DNA from 3 places in the Siminovitchia fortis genome. Region 1 is predicted to be linked to each of the others. Evidence: riboswitches for the same ligand, from Rfam matches in the RefSeq annotation. Region 1 holds a riboswitch; each other region holds the start of a gene.

The links. Region 1 has a riboswitch for cyclic di-GMP ahead of FS666_RS02625 (EAL domain-containing protein). Riboswitches for the same ligand answer to the same signal wherever they lie in the genome.
Region 2: another riboswitch for cyclic di-GMP. It lies ahead of FS666_RS09820 (VanW family protein); the one in region 1 lies ahead of FS666_RS02625 (EAL domain-containing protein).
Region 3: another riboswitch for cyclic di-GMP. It lies ahead of FS666_RS00230 (anti-repressor SinI family protein); the one in region 1 lies ahead of FS666_RS02625 (EAL domain-containing protein).

Annotation. Positions count from the first base shown of each region.
Region 1 covers NZ_VEKZ01000004.1:51,318-62,119, reverse strand. The annotation lists gene FS666_RS02635 (globin-coupled sensor protein) at 1-1,288, opposite strand, end outside; gene FS666_RS02630 (hypothetical protein) at 1,516-1,854, opposite strand; gene FS666_RS02625 (EAL domain-containing protein) at 1,858-2,622, opposite strand; cyclic di-GMP riboswitch class I at 2,696-2,779, opposite strand; gene nfsA (oxygen-insensitive NADPH nitroreductase) at 2,934-3,665, opposite strand; gene FS666_RS02615 (EamA family transporter) at 3,729-4,637, opposite strand; gene FS666_RS02610 (hypothetical protein) at 4,844-5,632, shown strand; gene FS666_RS02605 (alpha/beta hydrolase) at 6,057-6,698, opposite strand; partial or broken gene FS666_RS02600 (GrpB family protein) at 6,842-7,350, opposite strand; gene FS666_RS02595 (hypothetical protein) at 7,484-7,717, opposite strand; gene FS666_RS02590 (hypothetical protein) at 7,862-8,425, opposite strand; gene FS666_RS02585 (helix-turn-helix domain-containing protein) at 9,239-9,664, shown strand; gene FS666_RS02580 (hypothetical protein) at 9,690-10,022, shown strand.
Region 2 covers NZ_VEKZ01000024.1:28,829-39,630, forward strand. The annotation lists gene FS666_RS09795 (GGDEF domain-containing protein) at 1-318, opposite strand, end outside; gene FS666_RS09800 (N-acetylmuramoyl-L-alanine amidase family protein) at 1,110-2,399, shown strand; gene speB (agmatinase) at 2,516-3,481, opposite strand; gene FS666_RS09810 (sigma-54 interaction domain-containing protein) at 3,810-5,204, opposite strand; gene FS666_RS09815 (hypothetical protein) at 5,425-6,279, shown strand; cyclic di-GMP riboswitch class II at 6,472-6,556, shown strand; gene FS666_RS09820 (VanW family protein) at 6,649-8,073, shown strand; gene FS666_RS09825 (GspE/PulE family protein) at 8,078-9,739, shown strand; gene FS666_RS09830 (type IV pilus twitching motility protein PilT) at 9,751-10,794, shown strand; gene FS666_RS09835 (type II secretion system F family protein) at 10,794-10,802, shown strand, end outside.
Region 3 covers NZ_VEKZ01000001.1:37,804-48,605, reverse strand. The annotation lists gene FS666_RS00290 (hydroxymethylglutaryl-CoA lyase) at 1-197, opposite strand, end outside; gene FS666_RS00285 (toxic anion resistance protein) at 273-1,451, opposite strand; gene FS666_RS00280 (5-bromo-4-chloroindolyl phosphate hydrolysis family protein) at 1,448-2,101, opposite strand; gene FS666_RS00275 (acetyl-CoA C-acetyltransferase) at 2,306-3,502, shown strand; gene FS666_RS00270 (CoA transferase subunit A) at 3,517-4,206, shown strand; gene FS666_RS00265 (3-oxoacid CoA-transferase subunit B) at 4,223-4,885, shown strand; gene sinI (DNA-binding anti-repressor SinI) at 4,919-5,080, opposite strand; gene FS666_RS00255 (helix-turn-helix domain-containing protein) at 5,102-5,431, opposite strand; gene FS666_RS00250 (CalY family protein) at 5,669-6,259, shown strand; gene FS666_RS00245 (hypothetical protein) at 6,410-7,141, shown strand; gene sipW (signal peptidase I SipW) at 7,138-7,701, shown strand; gene FS666_RS00235 (helix-turn-helix domain-containing protein) at 7,826-8,146, opposite strand; gene FS666_RS00230 (anti-repressor SinI family protein) at 8,239-8,364, opposite strand; cyclic di-GMP riboswitch class I at 8,394-8,480, opposite strand; gene FS666_RS00225 (aldo/keto reductase) at 8,716-9,636, opposite strand; gene mciZ (Z-ring formation inhibitor MciZ) at 9,860-9,994, opposite strand; gene FS666_RS00215 (NUDIX domain-containing protein) at 10,065-10,622, shown strand; gene FS666_RS00210 (endonuclease Q family protein) at 10,615-10,802, shown strand, end outside.

The sequences.
Region 1 (10,802 bases):
TCAATTGTTCAGCCGATGACGTCACAATAGCTGAAGCATTTTCAATTTCATTCATAACCGCAACGAGCTGGTCCATTTGTTCCTGCACTTTCATATTTGTCATGCTGTTTTGCTGGATGGACCGGGTAATATTTTGAAAAGCCTCATGCGTATGCTCAGAAGTGGCGATGCCGGACATCAACGCTTCTTCCACATGCTTCAGCGACTTTATCACCTGTTCTTTATATAGATTGGAATTGGAAATCAGTTCATGAATTTGCGAAATGGAATTTTTCGTTTGTTCAGCAAGGCTTTGCACTTCCTGGGAAAGTACAGCAAAACCCCTTCCGTGTTCTCCGGCCCTTGCCGCTTCAATAGCGGAATTCAGCGCCAATATATTAGTCTGTTCGGCGATATCCTGAATAATGTGAATGACGCTGGAAATTTTATCGGAAGATTCACCCAGCCGGTGGATGCTTTCGATCATGTCCCTTGAATATTTATCCATCACGCTGATTTTATCCAACAATTCCCTCAGCTTGTTTTGGCCGTCATCTGCGTAATTTTTAGCCAAGATTGCCTGCTCACTGCTCTCGGTTGTCGTTTGGTTCACTTCCCGGATGTTAGTGCTCAACGTAACAACAGATGCCTGGGTCTGTTCGGCCAGGGCAACCAGTCCTTCACTGACAGAAGTCATTTTGTTTTTGAGATAGGCTTTCCCCTCTTCAAACTGCGCATTTAGTTTTTTCATATTTTCCCGCTCGTACGCTTCAAGGACGAGCTGCTGCTCCAGGCTTAATATTTTATTGACGGCGGAAAGGACAGCTTGAAGCTTTCTTCTGTCTTTTATATTTTTGAAGGTTAAATGAGTGATCGTATCGTGAATGCTTTGAAATGATCCCATATACCATGAAGGTTCCAACCCGATTACATAGTGGACCTTCGCAATTTTCAAACGCTTATTTATAAAACTTTGATCTATATTCCCATCGAACATCTCAGTAATATGGGCCCTTAATGTTTTTCTAAGCCGGTCGACAGTGGAATGATTGTCAATAATCGCTTTTAATTTATCAACCTTCATGACAATTGCATAGAAATCTTCAACAAGCCTGTCGATATTTGCTTCTACCAAAGGCTGGATGCTTTTGAGGAGCTTCAAATCTTTTTCAGTAAGTTGAATCATATTGATTTTATCCAATATAGAAGCATCTTCTATTTTAGTGCCCACTTTCGTATTTACGATTTCGTTATGGTTATTTTTCTCTTCCTTCTTCTTATTTGACTTGCCCAGTCCAAACAAACTCATGTTTCGTCCTCCTCTTAGCCGGTTGCGTTTTCAAAAATATTTTTTCATTTAATAGGCCTAATATCCCGGGGTCATGTACGATTCTTTATCTACAACTTTATGTATCGGCTGATTTTTGATGATCTTTACAGAGAATGATGAATACGTCTTTTTTCTAAATAGTAAAAAAGCCATAGATAGAAATCCCAACGCATTTGGACCGGCACTATTCCGGAGGAAGAGAACTCTTACAGGTTTATCCAGAAATTGTAGTTTTGCAATGATACATCAAGCTTTAACTCTTTATTGATTCTTTTATTATTTCGCAGATAAAGTGTAAAAATTTTAATGTCACTTACTGCCTGGGCAAAAGAGATCAGTCTAAAATGCATTGATTGATGATACTTAAGATACTGAACCAACATTTCTTCTTTTAAAAAAACGAGATAATAAATGTCGGTATGTTCAAGCAGAAAATGAAATATCCTCTTTAGCGAATCATATTCTGAACAGTCAACTGGAATCTTCTTAAATGGGAATTGCGATGACAGTATATCATATCTGTCATATTCTTTAATTGCTGACATCTGTTACTCCTTATTACTGTTGTTCCGTTGATCTACTAAAATAGGAGAGTTGAATTCAGAGTTGCATAACAAAGCAGGCTTTCCGAGAAAGTAGCCTTGGGCAATCGAAATCCCCAATGCTTTTGCCGCTTGGAGTTCCTCCTCCGTTTCCACCCCCTCTAAAATTAGCCCGCTCTTTGTTTTTTCACAATAATTTTTAAAAACTGAGATGAACTCCTGCTTTCCTTGGGACATATGTAAATCTTGGGCGAAGTATCGATCAAGTTTCAGATAATCGGGCTCCAATTCAATGATGGATTCAACGTTTGAATAACCTGTCCCGATATCATCTATCGCTATTAAAAATCCATCCTGCCTAAGTTCAGATATCCGCTGTTTAAAGTCAAGCAGATCTTCGATAACCTCGGATTCAGATATCTCCAGGACTATTCGTTGTTTTTTCAAATTGGTACCGGCCATCATTCTGTTGAGAAAAGCAGGGAAGCTTGGATTTAAAATAGTCGACGGGAAGGCATTTAAAAACAAGCATTCGTATTCTCCCGATGGACGTACCTCATTGAAGCTGAAAACAGCTTTTTGGATGGAACGTGAATCCAATTCATATAACTGATTTTCTTTTTTGGCCATTTGGAAAGTTAATTCGGGATTTGGATATGTCTTAGCTCTTAACAGCGCCTCATACCCAACCTTTCTACTGTTTTCCAAATCGTAAATCGGTTGAAAAAAATGATAGAACTGTTCGGTTTGGATAAAACGTTTAAAAGACAAACTTCATACCCCCTTTCCCAATACGAAAAGGCGGGCCCAGGAAAAAAGGGCCCACCTTTAGTGTCCAATTTCCTTTGGTAACTCGGCCACCATAGCAAATAGCCTTAGGCCCGTAGCTTTGCGTCCTTATTTTTCAATAAGTTTGCCTTTATCTGGAAAACAATGCAATGATTACAAATGTTATTATAACAAAATACGACAAAATTCCTACCCTTTTGACAAAATTATATGAATTTGCGCCTATAAATTTACACAGAATACAATTTTGCAGCCAAAAAAATCCCGGCCCAAAATAGACCGGGGCTTTCGAACTATTCATTTTTCAGAAATCCTTTTGATTGCAGGAAATTTAGCATAAAGGTCCTGCGCGGCTCAGACAGGAAAGCTGCCATGACGTCCGTCCACCCATTGCTTTTACTGTTGGCGGAACGGTTGCGGTAATACTCTTCCATGACCGAATTATACTCTTTAAGAATTTTATCGTATTTGTTTTCGTCATATGTATCTTTATGCAAAATCGCTTCAATCGGCAAGCGCGGCTTCACTTCATTTTTTTCAGCAGGAACCCCTACTGTCATGCCGAACAAAGGGATGACAAGATCAGGCAGTTCCAACAGCTCACTGATTGGCTCCGGGTTATTCCGGACACCCCCGATATAACAGATGCCATATCCCTTCGATTCAGCAGCCACAACAAAGTTTTGGGCAAACAATGCAGTATCAATTACTGCAACCAGAAAGTTTTCCGCTGTGCCGCCCAAAATCTTTTTTCCATGAATGGCAGCCGCATGTCCAAGCCTTCTTAAATCAGCACAAAAAACAAGTGCCAATGCGGCCGAATCATATTGTTTCCGGTTCTTTGACAGCTCTGCCAGCTTGTCTCTTTTAACCGGATCCTTCACCTGTATAACGGAATACGCCTGAGCAAAGTTGGAGCTGGCCGCATGCTGGGCAGCATGGAGCATCTTGTGAAACGTTTCATCTGAAATTGGCTCATCCTTATACTTCCGGACTGAAGCGTGCGATGTTAACAAATCCAGCATAATATCTTCCTTTCACATCATTCATTTTTATCATCATATCAAATAAACAAAGGCATTCAACAATCATCCGCCTTCCGCCGTCCCCAATAATATGATTCCCAGCATGACGATTGCTATCATGATATATTGGCGCCATGTCAGGACTTCTTTTAAGAACAAACGGGATAAAAGCACTGAAAAAATTCCATGTGCAGCAATAAGCGGTGCCGCAATGATTGCATTGCCAGCCATTGCGAATACATAAAAGAATTGACCAATCGTTTCCAGTATGGCAGCCAATCCTTTATCATGTTCTTTGAAAATGACGAATGATTCCTTCTTGATTATTTTAACGTAAAAATATGAAATGACTGCTGCAATAAGGAAGGTGAATTCATACGCCAACAAAGCTGAATCTTCACTGATAAGCTTTAATTCATCCAAATAGATCCCATCCGCAAATGTCCCTAGTCCATCAATCAAGCTGTATAGGATCGGGAATGTAATCGCCAGTACACCAATTTGATATTTTCGTTCAATCACTTCATTGCTCGCTTGTAAAGCAGCCGTTTCAGCCTGCTTATCAAAAACGGCAAGTCCTATTACACCGGCTGTAACGGCGACAATTCCCGAAATTTCTATGAAACTCATTTCCCGCGGAAAAAATAAAAATAATAAAACTGCACTGACAGCACCCGAAGAGTTTTGAACCGGGGCGGCAATTGACAATTCTATATACCTTAGTCCGATATAGCCAATGGTCATCGACAAAATATACATGGCCGAAACCGGAAAGTATCTGATCATATCAAAAGGGTCAAAGCTGACTCCTTTAATCAGCATATACAGAATGGCATGAATTCCCATTACAAATCCAACCATTGTTACAATTTTAAGATGGCTGAACCTGTCATTGCTGTCGGAACCTTTTTTGTAAAAAAGATTTGCTGCTCCCCAGGACACAGCTGTTAGTATAGAAAAAATAAACCACATAATGTCTTTGATCTCACCTGTTTTCGCAAATTTATCAAAACATTTACTACCTTACCCCAAAATAAAAATATAATCAATCCTTTATAAATAGCAAAAGAGTTTCTGCGTGATCGTGTGTAGATGTTCAATGAATTTGGTAAAATATTAGTTATTCCTTTTTGAAAAGCATACTTTTTTCTTGATAACCCGAAATGAGGTGAACTGACTTGATTTTTGTTATGGCAGCTATCATCATTTTTTCTATTCCGGGGCTGATCCTGATTTGGTCAACTGCCTATGTCAAATCAATCAAAAAAGAAAATGTCCCGTGGAAATTGCTGGTTTCCCTTCAGCTCTTGCTTATTATTGCCGGCATGATAGTACATATCTATTTACTCCGTTCATATGAGTTTCCGCTGCTTCAAACAAGAATAGAAACCTGGGTTAGTATGGGGATCATCTTGCTCATTTGCGGATTTATGCTGGTTTTAAATTTAATCATTACAAAAAAGTTAGGCAGCCAAAGCCCAACCCATAATAGCAAAGTGGTGAAGATTATAACCGGGTGTTTTGCATTGTATTTCTTTATCATTTTCTTTATTGCAGCGCCCTTGGGGGAAAAAGTTGCCTTTGCTGTTTCGATTAATGAGGCGATAGAAGCCGCCAACAAGACGAATAATGAGGAGTTCTCTATAGTATTGGTAAATTCCGAAAAAGATTGCCTAAGGCGGTCGAGTCAATATTGCAGAAACCAAGCATATAAAAATCAATACTTTATAAAAAATAATATGGGCAAGAAACAAGAAGTGCAGGTAAAACTCCGCGCTTTGAACAGCAACAACAAGGAAATGAAAGTCATTGATTCAAAAATAATGACTTTGAAACCGGGTGAATTGCAGTTATTGGAAACGGAAGAGACGAACGAAGATGCAAGCGTTTGGAATAAATACTCGTTTCAAACAGATGGAAAAGTATATCAATATCAACAAAAAATCCGCTTTCGGGACCCTGATTAGATGGGTTTGGGCAGATCAGAATGAATTTTGTTGTAAATTTCGCAGAAAAAATGAGTTACTAAAGTATAAGAAAAAAGGCGCTGACCTAATTTTATTAGATCAGCGCCTTTTTGATTAAGTGATTCCGACTGGGTTCGAACCAGCGACCTCCACCTTGTCAATTCCCGAAAACGAGTTTATACAGGAAAATGTATAAATCGATTCCATTAAGTCCATTAAATCAAAGCTCAGATGAATGTTTATGCATGCTGATTCTGTTATTTCCATTGTTTCTAGAAATTCTGTACAATTTTTGTGCAGTCTTCATCAAAAAATTGTGGAGGTAGAGTGTATTTGCTCCATATTCAAATTATCTAAAGTGTATTATGAAATACAGTCTGAAAGTATTATTCAAGAATTGCGCCCGATCGTTGAATAAGAGTTATTACTTGAGAAAAGCGTCTAATCTTTTCATTGCCTTATCTACGGAAGTGATGGACATTGAGGTATTAAAGGGTTCAACATCTAAAGAATGGTTAGCGTTAGGGATTTTTTCAATTATTATATTTGCTTTATTATTAATGCTTTCGATTTTAATTGGAATATAATGCTCATCTTCTTCCCCTATTACAATTAGTGAAGAGTAGTTAGTCATTAATAGTGTTTCAAAAATTGAGTCAAATCCCAGTAATGGCGTAAGTAAAATCATTTTAGAATCCATAAACATATTGTTTTTCATAAATCCGTTAATGATTGGAATTGTACCTAATGATTTCCCTAAAAATACAGCTTTTTGATCTTGATGATTTTTAAGCACCTCATCAATGATAGGTGTTACATCTTCAATGATGATTTTTGTTATATCTTCTAATGGAAGTTTAAATATGTCTTTTCCGTAAGAATAATGGATGTGGACAACATCATACTGATTTTGAAGCATTGTCATAGTCGAATAATAAAATAGTGGCTTATCATACGAATAGCCCGACCCAGAAAACATAAAACAAACAACCGTGCTTCCATTTTCAATATGAGTGTAATGGACTTCTTTTTCCTTAATAAAAACTTTTTTTTGATTAACCTTCATATAGCGCCACCTGACCTTATCATTCTGTTTACTTAATTAATTGCAGCCCCTACAAATAAAATCCTTTTTTCCTCAAAAATCTGGCCCGATAAATAAAAAGAGCGCAGTCATATTCCGGAAATGCGCTCGTTTTTTGAACTACGCTATTTACATCTTTCTAAAATTGTTTTAACAAAATCAGTTTTTGCATCTGCATATTTATGTTTATCATGCTTGTTTGCTTCTGATAATTTTATTTTGAGTTGCTGATATTCAATTCTTGCTTCATCATTATCTCTTAAGTACTCTCTAAATTTTAACTGCTCAACAGATACTTACTTCCACTTTGAAACATATGGATCTGATGTGTCCTTGGTTCTCCTTTATTAAAGTAGTATCTATCCGGGAGAATGTTTGTGCCTTTGTAGGAGTAGCCTAAACCCTTCAAAGGTGATACACAATATTTGCCATCGCTAAATTCGTTGATTTCAATAGCTATATCGATAATGGGCTTTGCACTTAATTTCTTTACCGCTGTACTTCCAATGTGATGAATATCAACAATATAATTACCGATTTCCTTCTCGATTCTACTCTTCTCTAATAAAAATTCTTTTTCCCAAGCTTCAGTCCAAGGTACTAAAAAGACCTCTCCCTTTGGTAATCCCAACATACATCATACCTCCAAGCAGTTTATTGATGGAACTACCTTAAACCGAAGTCGTCAGTATTTCTATTCCACAATATGGCCCTTTAATGGAATATGATATGGCTAGAACTTTTTATGTTTATTCATTGTCACGTTATCACTCAACAGAATGGTCTTTATCCGCTATTGGTGAGACCAAAATACTTAATCCCGCCTCTCCATAATCCCACATTTTGACCCAAGGATAAGTTCCTTCTGGTAAAATAAAAGTTCTTTCTTCAAGATATTTAATCGGATCCTTATCGCCAGTGCATCCTTGAAGGAATGTGGCGGGATGAATAGTGACTATTCTTCCGGTATCATTAAAATATTTTATTTTCATTTTTTTCATCCACTCCATTGCTTCAATTAATAATTTCAGCCGATGGTACTGTTGTCCTTAATCAAGATCAATATAAAATTAATCCTTAAATCTGGCATTTTTTTGAAGTCTTCGCACAACCCTTGGGAAAAGTTGAGTGTTATTTCTTTAAGTTCATCTAATAATCTTTTTTGCTGCATTATGGGCAGCGGTGTAGTATGGGTTATAACGCCTTTCGTCCTTACCAATAAAAGTTAAATCTAAATCAAAGTCTGGATAGAGCGCTGAAAACCTTTTCGTTTTTTCATTTATTCTTTCAGCCACTTTATTTATCGCATTGTTTTTAGTAATTTTTGAAGTGATTTTCAATTTTTCAACCTCATTCCAATCACTTAAGATCCTTATCCTTGATGGCAAGGCATGATTGTTATTATGTATTGCTTTTAGTAATTCATCTACTGCAAATTCAACCGCAACAAGCTCGGCATATACATTCACCGCCTTCATTGACGGATTATAATGTTTTTTCGACTTTACCGAAGTTTGGCCCTGGCCGATAAAACAAATTCCTAAACCAAAAATACCTTGTCTCATTAACTCTGAGGCATCGGTAAATATACGCAAACACTCTTCATCCCACAGCATGTCTTCCGCTCGTGTTTTTGCTTCGACAGGGGGGATTCTCTCTTTTCTAATTAATGATTGTTTGTAAATTCCTTTATGCCCGGGATTAATCATGAGTTTTCCTCCTTCAAATAAAGTCTAAAAAATATCGATATCTATTCGTCAAATCAAACGAAATTTAGTTTTTATTTTTCCCTTTGGATGGTCGTTCCCCATTCACAGCCAGAGTAGGGTATTTCCATTTAATTGTTCTATCTTTATTTATCCTGATCCTGTGAGTTGAGCCGATGCAGAAATTCAGCGTAGCAACCATTAGGCAAGGTCTATATGCTGTCTTTAAGACCGGGTTGCGAGACATAGAGAACCGGGAACGGCTTCTTGCAGTAACGATTCGGTGGAACTTCGATTGGTTTCGGCCGGAGGGAACTTAGCATTAGTATGTAGGGCGCAAATACATATGCTTTTAAGCCAGCGCCAGGTTGAAGAAATTCAGGTATTAAATGGCAGATACATTTCCATCTTCTTCGTATTTAGTAATGTAGTGATGAATCATTTGATTACCTCCTAGCTGACTTCTTTTGCTACTCCCCTTCTGTGGTAGTATTTTCGTAGAAGGGAGGTGTTGACTTATGAAGAAAATTGGCCTTAATGCTGATTCGCTGTTTATTCGTGGTGTAGCTGAACATGGCGCAACATCTGGCGAGCTTGTCACTGAAGTCTTTGTGCGAATTTTTTTTAAGCTATAGAGCGCCATATTTATCTGCCTCCTTTCTATTAACATGAGGTTAACTGCAGTATAGTTCCCCACACGTTAACCTATCAACTATTTTTTGCAAAAAAAGTTTCTGATTAGTTAATTATATATTATTTCTCTTCATGTTATCTATTTGTTAACTTATAATATTGGTAAGAAACGAGGTGTTAACTGTGTTAGGTGACAGATTAAAAAAACTACGCAATGAACGAAAAATCACACAAGAAGAGCTTGGTAAAAAAGTGAATGTTATAAAAGTGTCTATTTCTGGATATGAAAACGGAAATAGAAATCCTGATACAGAAACACTACAAAAACTTGCCGACTTTTTTGAAGTCTCTACCGACTACCTTCTTGGTAGAACCGACAATAATGAAATAAATAATAAGGTCACTGTTGCCGGCCAAGAGATCACTTTATCTCCCGAAGAATTGAAGGTGTTTGAAGAATTAAAGAAACACCCTATCATGTTCCACGATCTTGCATCTGACCCAGAGAAGAAGGTCAAAGAGTTAATCAAGCTATATAAAATGAAAAAGATGTTCCTAGAGGAAGATGATGAGAAATATGGTGATGGATTTGGGGAGCAGGAGGATTAAAATTAAATTGAAAGGGTGATTAAGGATGGAGAAAAAATTAGATTTGATTCTTCAAAAGTTGGATTCGTTAGAGTCTGGACAAAAGGAAGTACAAGCTGGGCAGAAGGAATTAACGAAACGTCTTGAAAGGACCGAAACAAAGATTGATGCAATTACAAATCAAGTAGCCAACAATGCTGAACAGTTGCAGGAATTAAGAAATGAACAGCAGCTAATAAAACAAGCCTCCATGGAAACAAATGAGGGCGTCAAGCAATTAAAAACCATTCAAGACAGCCAGCACAGGATTATTGAACTACTCTCGGCACGTTCTTTGGAGCAAGAAAGTGAATTAAGAGATTTGAAAAGGGTTAAATAGTAAATAAATATTTATGCATCTATACAATGCACGATCGATTAGGTCGTGTTAATTTATATATTAAACATGGGGATATCTGCCCATTACGAAATGACCAATATTTTCTTACATAGTTTGACTCGGAAGCGATAACATGCAGCTGAATAAAATACAGAAATCCGACTACTGGGAAGAAAGAGCAAACAGAGTACTTTCACATTTTAACTATTCCTTTCCTGATGAAATTGACATGTATGATATTTGCTGGCAATAGGGAGTACAGATCAAGCCGCTTAACGCTCCGTTTATAGATGATGTGGACTACGAAACTATTAGACATTTAAAAGCGCACTCTTTCCCAAAGCCTCAGTCCAGAAGAGGAACAATATATATTAGGTTAAGACTAGAGGCTATTGACGTGGTGAAATATTGGGACTAGAAGCAGATCGCATCGACTGGGACAAAAATCAGATACTGATCAATCAGTCCATTGTCCGGGGGAAGGCGGGAAGCGGGTTATAAAAAGTTCATAGTCATTCGCATCAGAACGAATCGTAAGCGTGCCAGAATCAGTAATGGTAATGTTGCGGCAACTTTACATGGAATTAGTTAGGAAAAGAGATTTAGTAAAGAATTTTCGGAAAGTGCATGATCACAATTGGATATTCTGCAATGAGGATGGAACTCATTTTTATCCAACTACGCCGAATAACTGGTGGAGAAGATTCACGGACAGAAATAAATCCGATATATTCGGCTGCATGATCTGCAGCACACATCAGCTTCTCTTTTATCAATCAA
Region 2 (10,802 bases), on a different contig from region 1:
TACATCCATTTTATATTTCTCTTTTAAACTGTTAAAATCCCATTTATCAAAATCCGGTTTTTTTTCATATAAAGAAATCAATTCCTTCGAATTCTCTTCCATCATTTTCGCCATGTCCTTGTCAAACAGCATATACGCCTTGTCGATGGAATTCAAAGAACTCAGTATATTATCTTCAATCATGCTAAGCTTCAATTCATGTTCATCAAACAGTTTGTTCCTGATCTTTTCCTGGTTGATTAAAGCGACTACCAGCGATATGAAAATGGAGAACGCTATCATAATCAAGGTTAGCTGCAGTCTGAAATTTTTTTTCAAGAGAGGCTGCACTCCTTTTAATGAACAGAGATGATTAGGACTATTATACTATCATTTGGAAGAATAGGAAATAACCAATCGTACTTAAGGTTGATAATCTTGTGCATTTAAGAAAAGCACAAGCGCCTTGCCCATCGACGTATAGACTGAAATGCGGAAGACGGCCGTTTAGGGGCGACAAGCGACCTCGAGCCCCTGCCGTCTGAAGCTAGACACTGGAGTGCCTCCGACGAGATAAAGGATAAGGAAAGGCGGAGAGTGCCTGCTTATCGGCGCAAAGCTAGACTACGCTTGCGAAGGCGTAGTTTGCCTTCAGCAGCGACGTCCTGTCGCTTCGCCTGCACTAGGACGTCCTGTCCGTCGGAGCCGGTGTTGACTTATCGTAGGAAAGCTACTACTTGAAATGGCCTCGGGTGATGCTTCCTCGAGTTGGCGTCGTGCAGCTTTGCTATGATGTTCGCCAAACATCCTCGAATAGGCTACGCCGCAGGAGCACACCAGGTGTGAAGTCTGCTAGTCGATAGGCACTGGCCGCCTTAAAGCGCCACGTCCTGTGGCGCCGGCGGCACTAGGACCTCCTGTCCGTCGAAGCTGACAACAAAAGGCTTTGTTCAAAATTTTAAAGCTAAAGCATCCTATACTTTCTTACTCAGTTAAAAAAAAGCCCGACTCAATAGTTTTATTACAATCCACAAGACTTTTTTCTCAATTATTGAAATATTAGACTGGATAACACCAAAAAATGACAAAAAATGCTAAAATGGGCACTATCTTGGAAAAAGGCGGTGGTTATGATAAAAAAATCGATATTCTGCCTTGCTTCGCTGCTCCTTGTTTTTTTGCATACAAATCATATTACAGCTGAAGCAGCAGGCACCATTCAGATCGCAGTCCATAAGGCGAATATTCGCAGCGAGCCGTCCAATACGGCCAGTGTCATTGCGCAAGCAGACAGGAACGAACAATTTCAAGTACTGCAGGAAAAATTCGGTTGGTATGAGGTTCAACTACCGGGCGGCCGCACAGGTTGGGTTGCCGGATATATTGTCGGAAATGGCGTTCAAAACACTGGAGAAGCCAAAATGGGTACAGTTTCAGCCGATCATGTCCATGTCCGAAACAGCCCTTCCCTATCCGCCGGCATTATCGGCAAATTACATAAAGGAGACCAGGTGGCAGTAACGAGTGAAAGCAACGGCTGGGCGAACATTACATACCGCAATCAAAGCGCCTGGGTAAGCCGGCAATACATCCAATTTTCCGGCGAAGCAAGTGCAAATAAAAGCGAGTCTTCCGGAGCCAATGGATTCGCCTATATTTCTACCGACCAGACCAATCTCCGGGCCGGCGCTGATACGTCAGCCCCTGTTATAACAAAAGGCTCGCCGGGAGAAAGATATCCGATTACCGGGCAGGAAGGCGACTGGTACAAAATTACGCTGGCAAGCGGCAGGGAGGCATATGTGGCGAGCTGGGTCGTTTCATCCGGCAAAAATACATCGGCAACCGTGAATCCGGCTGCAAAATCAGTAAGTCAAGCCCCGGGACTTGCCGGAAAAACAATCGTTCTTGACGCGGGGCATGGCGGCCATGATCCGGGAGCAGCCAACGATACAGGCGTATCCGAGAAACAGCTGACGATGAAAACGGCGAAGCGTCTTGAACAAAAACTAAATGCAGCAGGGGCGAATGTCATTTTAACGCGGGAAGATGATCAGTACGTCACTCTCGACTCGCGTGCTTCAGCTGCAAACAACAGCAATGCCGATGCATTCATCAGCGTACATTACGACAGCTCCACAAACCCTGATGCGAACGGAGTCACTGCGTATTATCACCACGGATACCAGTACGACCTTGCCAGCAATGTCAATCAAACACTCGACGAGTCACTGTCTCTGAACAACCGGGGAACGCGCTTTGGCGACTATCATGTGATCAGGGAAAACAGCAGGCCGGCAGCTTTGCTTGAACTCGGCTATTTGAGCAACCCCCAGGAAGGACAATATGTTACGACAGATTCATACCAGGAACTTGTTTCAAACAGCATTTATAATGGATTGGAATCTTATTTTGAATAAAAAACGAGGCGGACTCCCCGCCTCGTTTTTTACATTTCTTCGGTGTCGATATTCAACTTTTCTCCCGGATTCGTTGCAAGGGAAGCTACAATCATGACGACAAAGCTTGCCGGAAGTTAATTCCGGGAGTTCTCCTTCTCCTGCTGCCGCCTTTTTTTCAGGGCAATGAGTGTAATCATTTCATAAATAACTGCCGATGCCAGCACAGCAGTGATTTCGTTGGCATCATAAGCCGGAAGCACTTCCACCAGGTCAAATCCGACAACATCGAGCCCGTCCAGTCCACGGACGTATTCCAGTGCCTCGTAGCTTGTCGGACCTCCGACTTCAGGCGTACCTGTACCAGGCGCAAAGGCCGGGTCAACGAAATCGATGTCATAAGTGACGAATACCGGGCGGTCCTTCACGCGTTCATGGATTCTTTTCATGACGTTTTCGAAACCGATTTGGCGGACTTCCTTCATCGGAATGACTTCAAAGCCAAGATCTCTTGCATCCTCGATGTCTCCTGGTCCGTAAAGCGGTCCTCTCATGCCGACCTGGATGGAATGCTCCATATCGAGGAGCCCCTCCTCGGCTGCACGCCTGAACGGGGTTCCGTGCATATATTTTTCGCCGTAGTAATGCTCCCAAGTGTCGCCATGGGAATCAAAATGGACGAGCGCGATTTTGCCGTATCTTTTATGGAAAGCACGAAGGTTGCCCAATGTGATCGAATGGTCTCCCCCCATAATGACAGGGATGACATTTTTCTCAAGCAGCGGCGTCAGTCCTTCGACCATGCTTTCATAAGTGCGGAGCGCATTTCCCGGAATGACGTTGATATCCCCGTAGTCGACCCCTGAGCAATATTCGAATATATCAATATCCATATCCGGATTGTAGGGACGGAGAAGGACGGAAAAATCACGAATATGCTGGGGGCCGAACCGCTGTCCTGTCCGGTTGGATGCTGCCGTGTCAAAAGGAACGCCAAGTACAGCGAAATCTATATCGTCAGTCGTTCTGACCTGCTCTAATCTCATAAAAGTCCTGTTTCCTACGAAACGGGGAGATTGTGATGAGTCTTTCGGTTTATACATATAATATTCCTCCTAAAATCCATTCTGCAGATGTTTCTGTTTTTATACGAAGCAAAAAACGTGCCAACTATAAAATCCTATTCCTTTTGTTCCTTTTGGATTTTCTAAGAAAAGCGCAAGGCGCGCAGCCTTAGGCGTAAAGCTAGACTACGCTTCCGAAGGCGTAGTTTGCCTTCATCAGCGATTGGCTTAATCCTTGCGCCGATGGCGCCTGAAGCTGGACATATCACATCATCATTCCGTATAGAAACTTTCTTAAACAGCGAGAAAAAAATCCGCATTTGCATCAACAAACGGATTATTGATGCAAATGCGGATTGTGATTCGGTTATGAATTAATTCCGTATTTTTGAAGCTTCCTGACAACGCTCGACTGGCTGATCCCGAGATAGTCAGCCATTTCATACGTAGTTTTATATTGTCTGTATGCCCTTTTCAGCCAACGGATTTCCACGTTTTGGATTGCTTCCTGGAGATTTTCCGCCTGCTCGGGGATCTCTTCTGCTTCCTGTTCATCAGCAACTGAACGGGCCTCCTTCGTATGAAACGGAAGGGCGCTTGGATAAATGATCCGATTTTCTGTCGTAATCACGAGGCGCTCCATTAAATTTTCCAGTTCCCTGACGTTTCCCGGCCAGCTATAGTCGAGCATTTCATGGATCGTCGTCGCATGAAGCACTTTATCCGTTCCGTATTTTTCATTGAACATCCCAAGAAAATACTCGCATAACTGCAGCAGGTCATCCTTCCGCTCCCTTAAAGGAGGAACGGTAATCGGCACAACATTCAGCCGGTAAAAAAGATCTTCGCGGAATGTCCCTTCCTTCACCATCTCTGCCAGATCCCTGTTCGTAGAAGCGATGATTCGAAAATCGATCTGTTTGGGCTGCGTCCCGCCAACCCTTGTCATTTTTTTCTCCTGAATCACTTTCAGCAGCTTGGCCTGAAGGTTTAACGGCAGCTCTCCCACTTCGTCCAGAAACAACGTCCCTTTATTGGCCAGCTCTATGAGGCCTGGTTTCCCTTCCCTGTTCGCCCCTGTAAAAGCACCTTTCTCATATCCGAACATTTCGGATTCAAAAAGCGATTCCGGAATAGCGCCGCAGTTTACTTCAATAAAAGCTTCCTTGCTCCGATTGCTTTTTTCATGAATAGCCCTTGCAAAAACATTTTTCCCGACTCCGGATTCCCCCAGAAACATAACGGTCGCATCAGACGGAGCCACCCTTTGAATAAGCTGCCAGACATTATTCATCTCCTTGCTTTTTAGCACAATGCCATCTGTATGCTGTTCCTTATCCCGTAACTCCTGGATTTCCGACTGATAATATTCCATCTTTGCCCGCAGTTCTTCGTAATCTTCTTTGATCTGCCTGAGCTCGGTCAGATCATGGGAAAAGCTGATGACCCTTATCATTTCGCCGCTTTCGTCAAACACGGGCAGGGCGGTTGCCATGACGGAGCGGCCCGTCAGCGTATGCTGCATGACTTGGACTTCTTTTTTCTCCTGAAGCACCCTTTTGGTGACTGAAGGTGAAAAAACCTCCATCTTTTCCAGTTCGTCCACCGTCTTACCAATTAACTCTTCATTTTTCATTCCGTAAATGAATTGACAGTTGGGACTGCTCCTCAACACTTTCCCCTGCCCATCCGTGATCACAATATTATCGTTAGATGCTTCAAGAATTGCCCTTAATTCCAGCTCACGAATGTCTTCTTCCATCTTTTATTATCACTCCCTGCACCAGGGGGCCTGTCCCCCTATCCCTGCAGTCATTTTATCACGAGAGATTTGAATAGTGAAAATGTAGGGGCATATCCGACTTTCTTACTAAGGTGTCGGCAGCCTTTTTCTTTGGGTTCAACAGGAAAAACGGACTATTTTTTATTGTTCAGAAACCTTTTATCCAGTAAACCGTAATTTTTACAAAGGAGGTTTACATATGGCTGCTTCTGATTTGCAAAATGACAAAATGGGTTTCGGATGTATGACGTCGATTTTGGCGGTCTTCGCTTCCATCATTTTTTTCATAAAAGGCTATGCATGGATAGGATGGCTTTGCATAATCCCTACCCTCTTCCTCAATCTCATATCTTTTCTCAAATATTCTAAAGGCATCAAAAGAAATAGAGAAGAACTTTCGAAACAACTGGAAAATCTGAAACCGAAAACCGGCAACTTCAAAGCGGGGCAGACATTCATCTCATCCAACCAATTGACGAAAATCGCCGTGGACGAACAGGCAAAACGGATTTGTATATGGGCGCCTGAAAATCCGGATACTTCAGCAGCCCTGGCGGGAATGGCATATGAAGCATTTGAATACGATTACTCTGATATTTTGGCGGTGGAAATGTCAGAAGACGGGGTATCCTTAGGAACCAAATCAAGCCAATCCCAAACAGCCCGTTCCCTATTGGAGGGCTTTATTTCCAAGGCAGACGGCACATTCATCGGCGGTGCGCAGCCGGCTGAAAAAAAGAAAAAGAATGTGGACTCATTGGACTTGACGATCATTGTAAACAGTCCGGCCCGCCCTCTGCATACAATCAACTTTTTTACATTTATAAGCGAAGGCAGTCAGCCTCCGCTGAAAAAAGGCTCCCCGGCCTATCGGGAACATATCAATAGGCTGAGACACTGGTATATGCTGCTAAGCTTTGTTATGCAAGAATCAACCGAGGAGGATAAGCCGGTGCATGAAACTGTGCTAAACGATATCCTTCCTGATATAGATACTTTATCCGCGATGGATGAATTGCTGGAGGAAAGCAAGCGAAGGCAGCAAGGAGGATAAAATTGACGTTTAAATTGCCGGCAGCTGAACATTCGCCGGCAATTTTATATGTTCCCAGGCATAGGAAAGAGGTATTCGGGCGATTTTGACAAATTCATGTAATCGCCTGTTATTTTCTTGAAAATTTTCAAGGAAAATGTTGACAGCTATGACAAAAGTCAGTAATCTAAACTTAAGTGAATAAGACGAAATTCCTATGAAGGAAGCAATGAAGTACGGCCTCATATATGGGCACCTGGGCCGTATGGAGCAAGTGGTGCAACCGGCCTTTCCGAATCTATTTGGAGAGGCTTTTTTTTATTACAATTTTCTACAATTTTAACTTATAATGAGGTAAATAATGGTAATTGCAGAAGGGCGGTCCGCCATATGTCGAAAAATATATGCAAATACATGTTGATCCTGTCATTGTTGGCATGGCTGCTGCCGCCTGAAATGGCAAAAGCGGCAGGCACCCTGCCCAAGGAAGGAACAATCGCCGGTATCGCTGTAGGCGGCCTTTCATATGAAAAAGCTTATGAGAAAGTGCAGTTGGAAGTGGACGCCTGGCTGACAGAGGCACCGATCCAGGCAGAAGGCACCGATGAAGCCATTTCGATCCCGAGGGACACTTTTCTTTTCGATATTGATAGAACGTTCGATGAATTGGAACAACAGGCAAAGCGCCCATGGTACCTTTTTTTCCTGAAGTCCAAGCCTATCCAGATTCCTCTCCATGTTCAAATAAGCGAAAATCATCAAATTGAATGGCCGGACTATACTGATGCCGATGCAACATTGCAAAAAGCAAAAGAGGCAGCTGCCAATCTTGGCGACCAGCCCGTAACCATCATTTATAAGGAAGAATCGGAGCTGCCAAAGGGAAAAGTGGCCGAAACAACCTTCCAGATTCCGGATATCTCCCATGTGGAAATCGAGCAGATGGCAGATAAGATTGACGGACAGATCGTTGAACCGGATTCACAATTTTCATTCATCTCTTCCGTACTGGAAGAAGTTCGCCCGACAGTTTCGCAGGAAGGCGCCAGCTTTTTCGCTACAGCCTTGTATGCTGCAATTTTAAAAACAAATATGGATATTATTGAGCGGCATTCACAAAGGAGCATTCCTTCATACTCTGAAGCCGGCATCGAAGCTGCTGCAGATCTCACGGCAAAAAAAGATTTCATTATATATAATCCAAACTTTCATTCTTATACATTCTCAGCAGAAGTAAAAGAAAACAAGCTTCATATATCTGTAAGCTCTGTAATGAAAGATACAAGCTACGGGTACCAGGTGGAGAACAAAAGCGAAGTGAAGCCACGGACATTGTACCGCTTCAGCTATAAGCTTGCACCTGGACAGCGCGTCCCTATGGAGTCCGGTCAAAAAGGAATGCAAGTTGAAGTTTACCGTATAAGTTCGGTAAATGGGACTGTTCAGGAAAAAACACTGATCAGCCGGGACTTCTACCCTCCCACCCCGACTATTTTTCTAGTGTCTTCACAGGAGCCGCCTGAAGTGATAGAAGAGTTATTGGAAGAAAATGAAGAAAGTTCAGACGAAATCAATAACGGCGGTGAAGACGCGGAGCAGAATGCGGGCACCCAGAGCGGAACTCAAACAAATTTGGAAGAGTTACAGAATATGGTAGATCTCTTGAATAAAACTTGCCGGCACTTGGAAGACGAATCAGAACAAAAATTATGTGAGAAAGTCTTCCTGAACAGCGACCTGGTCAAAGGCGGCAAAATGACAGATAGCGGACAGGCGGACGGCAAAACAACGGATACATCAGAAGATAAACAATGAGGTGATGGCTGTGTCGAGAAAACGGCTGGGGGATTTACTTGTAGAGTCAGGATTGATAACAGAACAGCAGCTGGAAACGACGCTGCGCCGCAAATCACCGGAGGAAAAGCTCGGGGACGCTCTCTTACAGGAAGGGCATATCACCGAGCAGCAGCTGGCTGAAACGCTTGAGCGGCAGCTCGGAATACCGAGGATCAACCTTTACCAATATCCGATGGATCCCGAAGTAATCCAGCTCATTCCAAGGGATCTGGCCAAACGCCATCAGGTCATGCCGATCCGAAAAGAAAATCACAAGCTGTTTGTCGCAATGGCCGACCCGATGGATTACTTTGCCATCGAAGAGCTGCGCATGGCGACCGGTTACCAAATCATTCCTGCATTGGCAACGAAAGAAGAGCTTCAGAGGACCATTTCCAAGCATTATGATTTGCAGGAATCACTCGATGAGGCGCTGAGCGGATATACAGTGGAAGAAACACTGGATGAAACCGGCATTACGGACGAAGATTCCCCTGTCGTCCGCCTTGTCAACCAGATCATCAACCATGCAGTCACACAAAGGGCAAGTGATATCCACTTTGACCCGATGGAAACTGAGCTGAAGGTCAGATACCGCATTGACGGGATTTTAAGGACTGAACGTTCTTTGCCGAAGCATATGCAAAACGTCATCATTGCCAGGATCAAGATCATGGGAAATCTGAATATAACAGAAAGCCGTGTGCCGCAGGACGGCCGGATCAAAATGAATGTAAATTTCAAGCCGGTTGATATCAGGCTCTCCACTCTTCCATCCGTTTACGGAGAAAAAATTGTCATGCGGATCTTGGATTTGAGCAATGCATTGGGCGATTTGGAAAACCTTGGGTTCGCAGAAGACAATTTACATAAATTCATTGACATGATTGAAAAACCGAACGGAATTGTCCTGATCACCGGACCGACCGGCTCGGGGAAATCATCGACGTTATATGCGGCTTTGAACCGCCTGAACAGCGAAGAAGTGAACATCATTACGATCGAAGACCCGGTTGAATATCAGTTGGATGGTGTCAATCAGGTACAGGTGAACGAGGATATCGGAATGACTTTCGCCAGCGGGCTCCGCTCGATTTTACGGCAGGACCCGGACATCATCATGATCGGAGAAATCCGCGATCTGGAAACCGCACAAATTTCGATCAGGTCTTCCCTGACAGGGCATCTTGTTTTGAGCACACTTCATACAAACAGTTCCGTCGCCGCCCTGACCCGCCTGATTGATATGGGCATTGAACCGTTCCTGATCTCTTCTTCTCTCACGGGAGTCGTCGCCCAGCGGCTTGTCCGGCGGGTTTGCCGGGATTGCAGCGAAGTGCTCCCTCCGACAGAGCGTGAAAAGGAAATTTTTCAGGCGAACGGGCTTGAAATCAATTATATCCATAAAGGACGGGGCTGCCCAAGCTGCACGATGACCGGGTATCGCGGAAGGATTGCCATTCACGAAGTGCTTACTTTGGACAACCGCATACGGGAGCTCATCATGAACGCAGAAAGCGCCTTTAAAATCCGCCAATACGTACAGGAATCGGGCATGAAATTTCTGCTTGCCGACGGCTTGTTGAAAGTGGCCGAAGGATTGACAACGACGGAAGAAGTACTGCGTGTCGCAGCGATGGAATAGGAGGCCTCGATATGCCATATGAAATAAACGATTTGTTGAAAAAAGCATACGCGGACGGTGCTTCCGACCTTCATATTTCAGTGGGATCACCGCCTGTTTACCGATTGAACGGATCTCTCCGCCCTTACGGGGAGGTCAGGCTGACGCCCGGAGTCACGGAAATCATGGCAAAAACCGTTATGCCGGAAGCTGATTGGAAAAAGTTGATGGAAAACGGGGAAATCGATTTTTCTTACAGCATTGAAGATGTGGCACGCTATCGGATCAATGTGTTTTACGAACGCGGACAGATCAGTTTTGCAGCGCGTGTCATCCCGACGGAAATCCCGACGATTGAGCAGTTGAAAATGCCGGCAATTCTGCGGGAGTTGGCCCAAAAGCCGCAAGGATTGATTTTGGTTACGGGGCCTACCGGTTCGGGGAAATCGACGACGTTAGCTGCGATGATCGACTACGTGAACCGCAATTTTGCAAAGCATATCGTGACTTTGGAAGATCCCATTGAGTATGTGCATCACCACCGGATGTCGATTGTCCATCAGAGGGAGATCGAATCGGACACAAGAAGTTTTTCGACCGGTCTGCGGGCTTCACTCCGCCAGGATCCGGATGTCATTTTAGTCGGGGAAATGCGGGATCTCGAAACGATATCCACTGCCATCACGGCAGCGGAGACGGGACATTTGGTCATGGCAACATTGCATACGAATAATGCGCCGCAGACGATCAACCGGATCATCGACGTGTTCCCGCCGCACCAGCAAAAGCAGATCCGGATTCAGCTTTCAGCTGTTTTGGAAGGAATCATTTCCCAGCGGCTTTTTAAAAAGATGGACGGCTCGGGCAGGGTTGCCGCAACGGAAATTATGCTCAACCTCCCTTCGGTTGCCAATCTGATCCGGAACGAAAAGGTGGAGCAGATCCAAAACATCATGCAGACGAGCCGGTCCCAAGGCATGCATACGCTGGATATGTCGATCAGCCAATTGCTGGCGTCGGGCCTCATCTCGCCTGAGACCGCCAGGCCGTACATGGCAAACGCGGGTGGATTTTAATGCCGGTA
Region 3 (10,802 bases), on a different contig from region 1:
ACGATTTCAGCGGCATCGCGCATTTGCGGAACCCACTTGGGGGAAACAAAGGAAGTGATTTCCATTTCTTTGATTCCTGAAGCCGCCAACAGCCGGATGAATTCTTTCTTTACATCGGTATCCACAAAACTTTGTTCGTTCTGAAGGCCGTCCCTGGGACCGACTTCAATAATGGTCACATTTTTTGGTAAATTCACGTAAACACCCTCCCTAAGCCAGAAAAGCCGGACTATGCGTATCCGGCTTTTCGTGGTGTTGTTAGGTTTTGTTGGTCATTTTAAGCTAAGCAGCTTTTGCTTCAATTCGTTTTCCATTGTGACAAGCTCCTGCTCGGCCTGGGCGCGTTTCGTCCGGCCTTCTTCCTGGATCTTGATCGTTTCTTCCAGCGTGGAGATCAGGCTGGCCTGTGTTTTTTTCAAAGTCTCGATATCGACAAGGCCGCGCTCGTTTTCCCGGGCTGTTTCCAACGTATTGGATTTAAGCATTTCAGCGTTTTTAAGAAGCAAATCGTTCGTTGTTTTTGATACCTGTTTCTGTGCTTCAACAGCCTGCCGCTGGCGGAAAAGGGAAAGTGCAATCGCAATTTGGTTTTTCCAAAGCGGAATGGCCGTCACAATCGATGTTTGGATCTTTTCGGCCAAAGCCTGGTTCGTGTTCTGGATCATCCGGATTTGCGGGGCGCTTTGAATCGTTATTTGCCTGCTTAATTTAAGGTCATACAGCCTTTTTTCAAGCCGGTCGGCAAATTGGATCATATCATTTACATCCTGAAATGCCATCTGGTCCCCTGAGGCTTCCGCCTTTTTCTTCAGGGCAGGAATCGTTTCCGTCCGAATCTCCTCAAGCTTTACCTCGCCCGCTGCAATAAAAATATTCAATGCATGGAAATATTCTTTGTTTTTCTCATACAATTGTTCCAACATCTGTATATCTGAAATAAGCACATCTTTTGATTGATTCAGCTTCACGCTGATCCGGTCGATCTGGGCGCCGGTTTTTTGGTATTTTGACATCGTTTCCTGGATGGAGTTCGATATTTTTCCGAACATTTTCGAGAAAAAGTTCTTTTTCTCTGGTGAAAGCTCTTCGGGATTAATCGATTTCAGTTTCCCCATCAATTCATTCAAAATATCGCCAATCGGCCCGATATCCTTATTTTGAACATGGTCCAGCATGGAGCTTGAAAAATTGAGAAGCTGTGACTGCGCCTGCGTACCATATGAGATGATCGCCTGATGATTGGAAGGATCAATTTGCTTTGCAAGATCCAATGCCCGTTTTCTGCTTTCTTCCGGCAGGGCATCCACAAGCTTGGCTGGCTTGGGGGCAGCGGGCTCCGCCGATTGCGGCTCCAGGGCAAGCTCCTGCTCCCCGAACGGATTGGCAAGCAGATCATCCAATCCATCCGTAAATTCGTCTTTCAATACTTTTTCATTCAATGGTTCACTCATTCTTTCGTGCTCCTTTCATCATCAAGGGGGTGGTATTCCAATTTTTTCAGTGAGTGTTTTGCAACATCCAACTCGAATTGTAATTCATCCACATCCGTTGACAATACATGGTAAATGTCTTTTTTAATGGATTCATTCAGATCTTCGAGAGTGCTTTGCGTTTCTTTCAGCGATAGATAGATTTGATCATTTTTCACCGGCTGGGCAGCAAGCCGCGCATACCGCTCGGATATTTCAACAACCGAGTCAAGATGATAGAAGAAGAAGCGCTCCGACTGGTAAAATCTGCGCGGGTCTTTTTTGACAATGGAGTACATCCTTTTCACCAGTCTGTTTAGTTCATACAGCTGCTTGAAGGCTCCCATCGTCCTGACGGAAAAAAATGATTTTTGCAGGCGCGCCAGCTTCTTTTTGGCTTCCTGCAGATTTTTCTGGATGTAGGCATACTCTTTTCTGGTCAGCCTGTTCTTTTTTAAAAACCGGTAGTCTGAGACGAACTTGACCCCGCAGAATGTCAAAAAGCCCGCCAGGATCGAGATGCCTGAAGACGCAAGAAAGCCCATGTCAAAGCCCAAGAACAAAATAAGCCATATAAGAACTGCTTCAGCAGTAGCTAACATCCCCAGAAAAAAAGAAAAAACTGATTTCAAGCTGCATCCACTCCTGTCCATACTTGCTTATATCTTTAAATACGGTTGTCATCTATAGAAGTTTCATTATCTTCATTATAAGGAATTCAAAGATTTATTGAAAGACCGAGTGCCGGTTTTCACCCTTTCCTTTATCAAAAAGAGGATTTCTGTAATTTTTCACGAAAAAGTTACAGTAGGTACTATTCAAAGGAGGCTAAAAAAATGAGCCAGCAGGAAGTGGTGATTGTCGGTGCAGTCCGGACAGCAATTGGAAGTTTTCTAGGAACATTGAAAAATACGCCGGCCCCTGATTTGGGAGCGGCAGCCATCAAAGAGGCACTGCTTAGGGCAGGAGTTAAACCGGAAGATGTGGATGAGGTGATAATGGGGAATGTTCTCCAAGCAGGGATCGGGCAAAACCCGGCGCGCCAGGCGGCAATGAAGGCGGGTATTCCTGAAAACGTTTCCTCTATGACGATCAATAAGGTATGCGGATCGGGCTTGAAGGCCGTCCATCTGGCTGCCCAGGCTATTTTGGCCGGTGATGCGGAAATTGTTGTCGCCGGAGGAATGGAGAATATGTCCCAGGCACCGTACCTTTTGAAAAATGCCAGAGAAGGCTTCAAAATGGGTGACCAAAAACTTGTTGACAGTATGACGAGCGATGGCCTTACCTGCGTTTTCAATAATTATCATATGGGAGTCACGGCTGAAAATTTATGTGAAAAATATAATATCAGCCGGGAAGAACAGGATGAATTTGCTGCATTGAGCCAGGAAAAAGCGGTAAAAGCGATCGAGGAAGGGAGATTTAAAGAGGAGATTGTTCCAATTGAAATTCCGCAGAGAAAGGGGGAGGCGATTATTTTTGACACGGACGAATATCCGCGTAAAGGTACGACTGCTGCAAAGCTTGCAGGTTTAAAGCCCGCATTTAAAAAGGACGGAAGCGTCACTGCCGGAAATTCATCCGGCATCAACGACGGAGCTGCCGCTGTTGTCGTCATGTCAAGAAAAAAAGCGGATGAACTCGGCGTCAGCCCGCTTGCTTTTATCAGTGCCAATGCCAATGCCGGGGTTGATCCGGGCATTATGGGAATCGGGCCTGTATCGGCTGTGAAAAAGGCACTTCAAAAGACCGGTCTTTCATTGGATGATATGGAGCTGATCGAAGCAAACGAGGCATTTGCAGCCCAATCGCTTGCGGTGGACAGGGAATTGAATTTTGATAAGTCCATCCTGAATGTCAATGGAGGGGCGATTGCACTTGGACACCCGATCGGCGCCAGCGGAGCGAGAATACTGGTTACACTCCTGCATGAGATGAGAAGAAGAGGGGCAAAAAGGGGGCTTGCTACGCTTTGCATCGGCGGGGGCCAGGGAGTGGCAACCATCGTTGAACTGGCGGAACAACTTTAAAGGAGGCTGGCGGAATGAAAAAGATATTTGCAACATTTCAGGAAGCGGTGGCTGATATCAGTGACGGTTCCACCCTGATGGTCGGGGGATTTGGCCTGTGCGGGATTCCGGAAAACCTGATAATGGCACTTGTTGATAAGGGAGTGAAGGATTTAACCGTCATTTCGAATAACTGCGGAGTGGATGAATGGGGGCTGGGCCTTCTTCTTCAAAATAAGCAGATCAAAAAAATTATCGGCTCATATGTAGGGGAGAACAAGGAGTTCGAACGTCAGGTATTGGCGGGCGAAATCGAAGTGGAATTGACTCCTCAGGGGACTCTTGCGGAAAAAATCCGTGCCGGCGGTGCAGGAATTCCGGCTTTTTATACACCCGCAGGAGTTGGCACACCCATTGCTGAAGGGAAGGAAATCCGTGAATTTAATGGAAAGGAATATGTGCTGGAAGAGGCGCTGACGGCGGATTTCAGCCTTGTCAATGCTTGGAAAGGAGATAAGATGGGCAATCTCGTCTACAGAAAGACTGCCCGGAATTTCAATCCGATGATCGCGGCTGCGGGGAAAGTGACGATTGCGCAGGTTGAAAGCCTGATGGAGGTCGGCGAGCTGGAGCCTGACTGTATTCATACCCCGAGCATTTATGTCCAGGGATTGATACAGGGAGAGCTTGAAAAAAGGATTGAGAGAAGGACAGTCAGATCATAGAAAGGGGGTTGGCAAATTGAGTAAAGCTGCCGTAAGGGAAAAAATTGCCAAAAGAGCGGAAAAGGAAATAAAGGACGGATATTATGTAAATCTCGGCATTGGAATGCCGACTTTGGTGGCCAACTATATTTCAGACAACAAACAGGTGGTACTTCAGTCGGAAAACGGACTGCTCGGAATCGGGCCCTATCCGACGGAACTGGAAGTGGATGCCGACTTGATCAACGCCGGGAAGGAAACGGTGACTGCCATTCCGGGAGCTGCCTATTTTGACAGTGCTGAATCTTTTGCCATGATTCGTGGAGGACATGTGAATCTGGCTATTCTGGGCGGGATGGAAGTTTCCAAAGACGGTGATCTGGCCAATTGGATGATTCCCGGCAAAATGATCAAGGGCATGGGAGGAGCGATGGACCTTGTGCACGGTGCCGGAAAAATCATCGTGATCATGGAACATGTCAACAAAAACGGCGATCCGAAAATATTAAACGAATGTGTGCTGCCATTGACAGGCAAGAAGGTGGTTGACCGGATTATCACGGATCGTGCTGTGATAGATGTAACGGAAAATGGACTGGTGCTGAAGGAAGTGGCAAAGGGATATTCCGTCGGTGATATTAAGCAATCGACGGAGCCGGAACTTGATGTCAGTGAGGATGTTATCATGGATGCGTATTAGAAATAGAGCCTGGTTTTTGGCAAAAACCAGGCTCTATTTCATTTTAGTTTTTAACAGCTCGCGTTCAATTCTTTTACTCTTAAAAAATATTCGAATCTCTTCTTTTCTCATGTTCAACTGCTTGGCTTCTTTCAGCAGCAAAACCCATTCGTAATCCAGATCAAGATATTGACTGTCCCCTTTATACTCACCCATATTGGCATCCCCCTTGGAAATTCATCTTTTTTTGTGGCGGTTTTTAAATTGAATGAACTCATAATATTCCAGAAAATCCTCTTTTTTCATCCCGGCGTGTATTGCTTTTTGTACCAGTAATTTCCATTCATTATCCAGTTTGATTTCTTTTTGGATACTTTCCTGCAAAAGCTGTTCAACTGTAACTCCGAGAGGGCGGGCAATTTTGGAGAGAACTTGAAGTGAAGGATTTTTTTGCATGTCCCGTTCTATGTAGCTTAAATAAGACTTTGATATGCCGGCCTTTTCTGCAAGTTTGGAAAGCGAGTATCCCTGCTGTTCTCTAAGTTCTTTAATATGCAGCCCGATCACATAACATTACCACCTTTCAATCGTTATGTTCATTATAAGGAACAAAATGTTCTTAATAAAGTCGAGAAATAGTAAGAAAGAAGGAGAAAACGGTTGCATTTGTGAGATTTTAGTTCTTAATTAAGAATAAACGGCGAAATTTGAAGTTTTTATAATCAGGTCATTTGAACTATAATCAAACCAACCATTCGTTATAAAGAACGAAAGGAAAAACAAAAAGGGAAAGAGGAGATTGGTATGAGTATTAAAAAAAAGTTGGGTATGGGAGTAGCATCGGCGGCATTGGGGATCGCACTTGTGGGGGGAGGAACGTTCGCGTATTTTAGTGATGTAGAAGCGACCAATAATACATTTGCAGCAGGAACGCTGGATTTGGCAGTAAATCCAACAACAATTATTGATGTAAGCAATCTTAAACCAGGGGATTGGATGCCAAGAACATTCAAACTTGAAAACAATGGCTCCTTGGATATTTCAAAAGTTCTGATTGAAACAGATTACACTGTAGAAGGAACTGATGAAGATTTTGGCAAGCATATCAAGGTTAACTTCCTCAGAAACGAAGACAAAAGTGGAGTTCTTCTCCCTAGCAATGTAATTGTAAGTAAGACTTTGTATGAATTAAAAACTATGAGTCCAGACGCTGTTAAAAACTTAAGTCACAGTATTTTTGCTGAAAAGAGCGGGCTTAAAGCAGGAACTAATGATAAATTGGCGGTCCAGTTTGAGTTCGTTGATAATGGACAGGACCAAAACGAGTTCCAAGGAGCTTCCTTACAGCTAAAATGGACATTTACTGCAGAGCAAACAAAAGGTGAAAAGAGGTAACAAATAAAAGGCGGGCACTCCCGCCTTTCTCTATATAATTTATAGGCACGAGCATGGGAGGTGGACTCCATTAGGAAATCACGTTTAAGAACACACGGCAAAAGAAACAAAAAATTGAGAAGTGCTGGAAAGGCCGGAGCGTTTTGGTATATGTCCGTGTTTGCTGCTGCCACTTTCGTTTCACCTACTTTGGCAGAGTTCACAGATTCGAAGGAGATAGCAGGAGAGATCCGGGCAGGGACGTGGCCGGTTCCGTGGATACAGACAGATGTCAGCTTAACAGTTGGGGATAAAGAGATTGAGAGTTGTGACCCAGTTGAACTGAAAGCGAAGTTTACGAATCAAGGAAAATATAGAACGGAAAAGGGATCTTGGATAATGATCGATGAATCAGAAGGCCCGCATGAGGTGAAAGAATTAAAGCCTGGAGAAAGTGTATTGCTGACATATAAGGCCGGTGAGCCCGGAATTTATACATTCAAGGTATATCAGGAAGGAAAACATCCAAGTGAATTTCTAAAGAAAGTCACCGTGGCATGTGAAAAGCCGGAAGAACATAAGGAAGAAGAGAGCGAACAAGAGCTCCAAGAGAAAGCAAATGAGGATAATACCAACGTAGAAGAAAAGCAACCACCAAAACCTGAAAACGATGAGAAAAAAGATAAAGAGCCGTCACAACCAATTGAGCCGGTGCAACCGGCAGAAAAGCCGCAACCCCCTGCTGACAATGACAATAAGCCTCAGGAGACAGAGCCGGCACCTGAATCGAAGCCAACTGCTCCTGCTGCGGAACCTAAGCCGGAATCACAACCGGAACCCGAACCGCCTGCGGTTAAGGAAGCGCCTGTAAATTCCAATTCAGTAAAGGATGAAGAAGAATGAAATTAGTTTGGAAGATTATCAGTAATACGATCAGCGCTGTATTGTTCCTTATTTTTATCCTTATGGTCTTTTTAGTCATATCATCAAAAGCCTCAGGCGGAGAGCCTCAATTTCTTGGCTATCAATTGAAATCCGTCCTGTCAGGCTCGATGGAGCCGGGAATCAAAACAGGTTCGGTTATTGCAGTTAAGCCCGGAGGAGATATGACCCGCTTTAAGGAAGGGGACGTCATCACCTTCATGCAAGATGAGAATACACTGGTCACTCACAGAGTAGTGGAAGTGGATAAAAGCGGAAAGCATGTCATGTATACAACGAAAGGCGATAATAACAACGCTGCAGACATGGAGCCTGTACTTTCCGAAAATGTCGTCGCAGAATATACGGGAATCACTGTTCCATATGTCGGTTACTTCGTCAGTTTTGCCCAGTCAAAAGAGGGGAGTGCACTGCTTCTTATCCTTCCGGGACTTCTGCTTTTGGGCTACTCAGGTTTTACAATCTGGAGTGCCATCAGACAATTGGAGCCCAAAGAAAAAACGGTCAATAAAACGACATAGGCGAATAAAAAAAAACGCTGCCAAGACGGCCAGCGTTTTATATTTATGAGCAATTATCGATGAACTGCGCTCACCATTTTTCACAAAAATAAAAACGCCCAGACGAATCATCGCCACGGAACGTTTATTTGTTCTTCATTTTCCATTTATTGAATTCCAAAAACTCGCGGAATTCATCTTTTGAGATGCCTGAAGACATTGCTTCGCGAACCAGCTCTTCCCAATCGTGGTCCAATTCGATTTCACCTGTTTCCCCGTGAAGGAGAACATGGACGGGAACATCGAGCACAGATGAAAGTTTTTCCAGTATTTGAATGGACGGATTGGACTGGATATTGCGCTCAATCGAACTCAAATAGGATTTGGCAATACCCGCTCTTTCAGCCAATTCGGATAATGATAATTTTTTTTGAAGCCGATAATCTTTTATTCGTTGACCTATCATCTACACAGTCACCTACTCTTTACACATTATAACACATAATAAAAGATTATGAATAGCGCAAAATTCCCGATTGGCGAATTTCTTATTATGTATTATTGGCGTTCTCTAAAAAATTCCTTGATCTCCCTGGGACTGATTCCTGTACCTAGCGCAAATAATATAAGCTCTACCCATTCCTTGTCCAGCTTTTCCTGTTTCGTTACGACTGATTTTTTCATTGTTACCTCCCATAAATACACAATTGTATTCGGGTAACCCAGCCGCCATAGTCAAATTGACCTTAGGCCTGTGGCTTTGCGTCTCTGACTTTCGAACAGATTTGCCTTTTTCGCTAAGTGTTTATCTTAGTATAAGCGTTTCTAAAGTCATAGTCCTGAAAAAAATGTCGTCGTCGAAGAGCGGCGAAACGAGCCAAATCCTTGTCATATTAACGAAAAAGCTGTCGAGCTGATCCTAAATATTTCCGGTAAAAGAAATTCTAATTCCATATTACCATGATACTGGAATAACCGGGCAAAATATATGCAGAAGTATCAGAAAAAAGTTAAAAGTTTGACGAACAATTATTTTCAACGATGGGCTGTATATCGGCTTTCCTTGGCGGCCAGTTGTAAAAATGCCAATTCTTCTTTTGATAAGGCAGGAGAATTGACCGCCCGTGCATTGTCTTTTACTTGCTCAACTGTACTTGCGCCTGCCACAACAGCCGCAACTGCCTGATTTGCCAAATTGAACTGAAGCGCCAATTCATTCAGGGTCCTGGCATGTAAAAGTTTGGCTTGAATGCTCTCTATCAGTTCCTTAATCTCATTTGAAGAGTAATCCAGATATTCCGTGCCTTCCCATTGATCTTCTTTCATTCCCAGCATCTTATCGCTTAATAAGCCTTTTGCCACAGATCCTCTTGTGACAACGCTTATTCCACTTTCCGAAAGCATCGGCATAATTTCTTCCGGACGCCGGTCCAGAAGGCTGTATTGCATCATAACGCTAACAATGGAAGAACGGGCTGCGTATTCCCGGATGACATTTGGCCTGATGGAGGATATTCCGTAATGGCGAATCAGGCCTTCGGACTTCAATTCTTCAAAAGCTTCGATGGTGTCATCGATCGGGTCATCAATGGTCCCGCCGTGCAGCTGGTATAGGTCGATATAATCTGTGCCAAGCCGCTTGAGACTCTTTTTCACCGCTTCTTTTATATATTTTTTAGAAGGATCCCAGCTCCATCCGTCTTTCTTTTCTGTCCAGCGGTTCCCGACCTTTGTGGCAATGACCACTTGGTCCCGTAACGGCCCGAGGGATTTTCCCACTATTTCTTCATTTACGCCGAAATCGTATAAATCGGCGGTATCAAAATAGTTGACGCCTTCATCCAGTGCCGTTTTTATGATTTTTTCGGCCTTGGCGGAATCTGTTCCAAGTGACATGCAGCCAAGCCCCATTTCTGATACAAATAAGTCTGATTTCCCAAGCCTGCGTTTTTCCATTCATATCCCGCCTTTCTCAAAAGCTAAAGAAAGTATAAAATTTTACCGAATTTTCTCTTCAAACAAGATTAACGTAATGTCCAGCTTCAGGCGCCATCCGAGGTCATAAGCCAATCGCTGATGAAGGCAAACTACGCCTTCTTCAGCGCTCGTCTAGCTTTGCGCCGATAGACGGGCGCCTTGCGCTTTTCTTAATTGTCTATTTTATCTAAAGACGGCTCCATTATTCAATTATTGTGCAGGACTCCAGCCAATCTTTTACCAGCTTATGCTGTTTTGCATATTTTCGAAGCAGAGCTTGGATTTCCCATGCTTTTCCAGACAAAATAATTCGGTCTTCACCAATATTCACTCTCATCATGATCCCTCCCTGATGTATGGTAAAATGTATGATTACCAGCTAATGAAATAGAACGAAGGAGCTGAACATGGTGAAGAAGTTTGAGGAAAAAACAGTAAGCACGGAAACAATTTTTGAAGGGAAAATCATCAGCGTACAAGTGGATGAAGTGGAACTTCCAAACGGGAAGCTGTCAAAACGTGAAATTGTCCGCCATCCCGGCGCTGTTGCCCTGATTGCATTGACGGATGAAAATAAAATCGTCATGGTGGAACAATATAGAAAACCACTGGAAAGATCATTGCTTGAAATTCCTGCCGGGAAATTGGAGCCGGGGGAAAAACCGGCGGCTACAGCGGAAAGGGAGCTCGAGGAGGAAACCGGTTATCGTGCCGGTAAAATGGAATATATCTCCTCTTTTTATACGTCTCCCGGTTTTGCCGATGAAATCATTCACCTCTATTTGGCGACCGGGCTGGAAAAGGTGGAAAATCCGGCGGATGGCGATGAAGATGAATTTGTTGAACTGTTTGAACTTACGCTTGAAGAAGCGCTTGAGTGTATGAGAAATGAACGGATCTATGATGCCAAAACCTTGTTTGCCGTTCAATATTTACAGTTGATGGAGAAGATATGGTATGAATGAGTATTTTGTAGACCTGCATATTCATATAGGCAGGACTTTTACGGGAAAGCCCGTAAAAATCACCGCAGCTAAAACCCTGACACTGACCAATATCCTGCAAACAGCCAAGTTTCCCAAAGGGCTGGACATTGTTGGAGTCATCGATTGCCATTCTCCGGAAGTGATTGCAGAAATGGAACA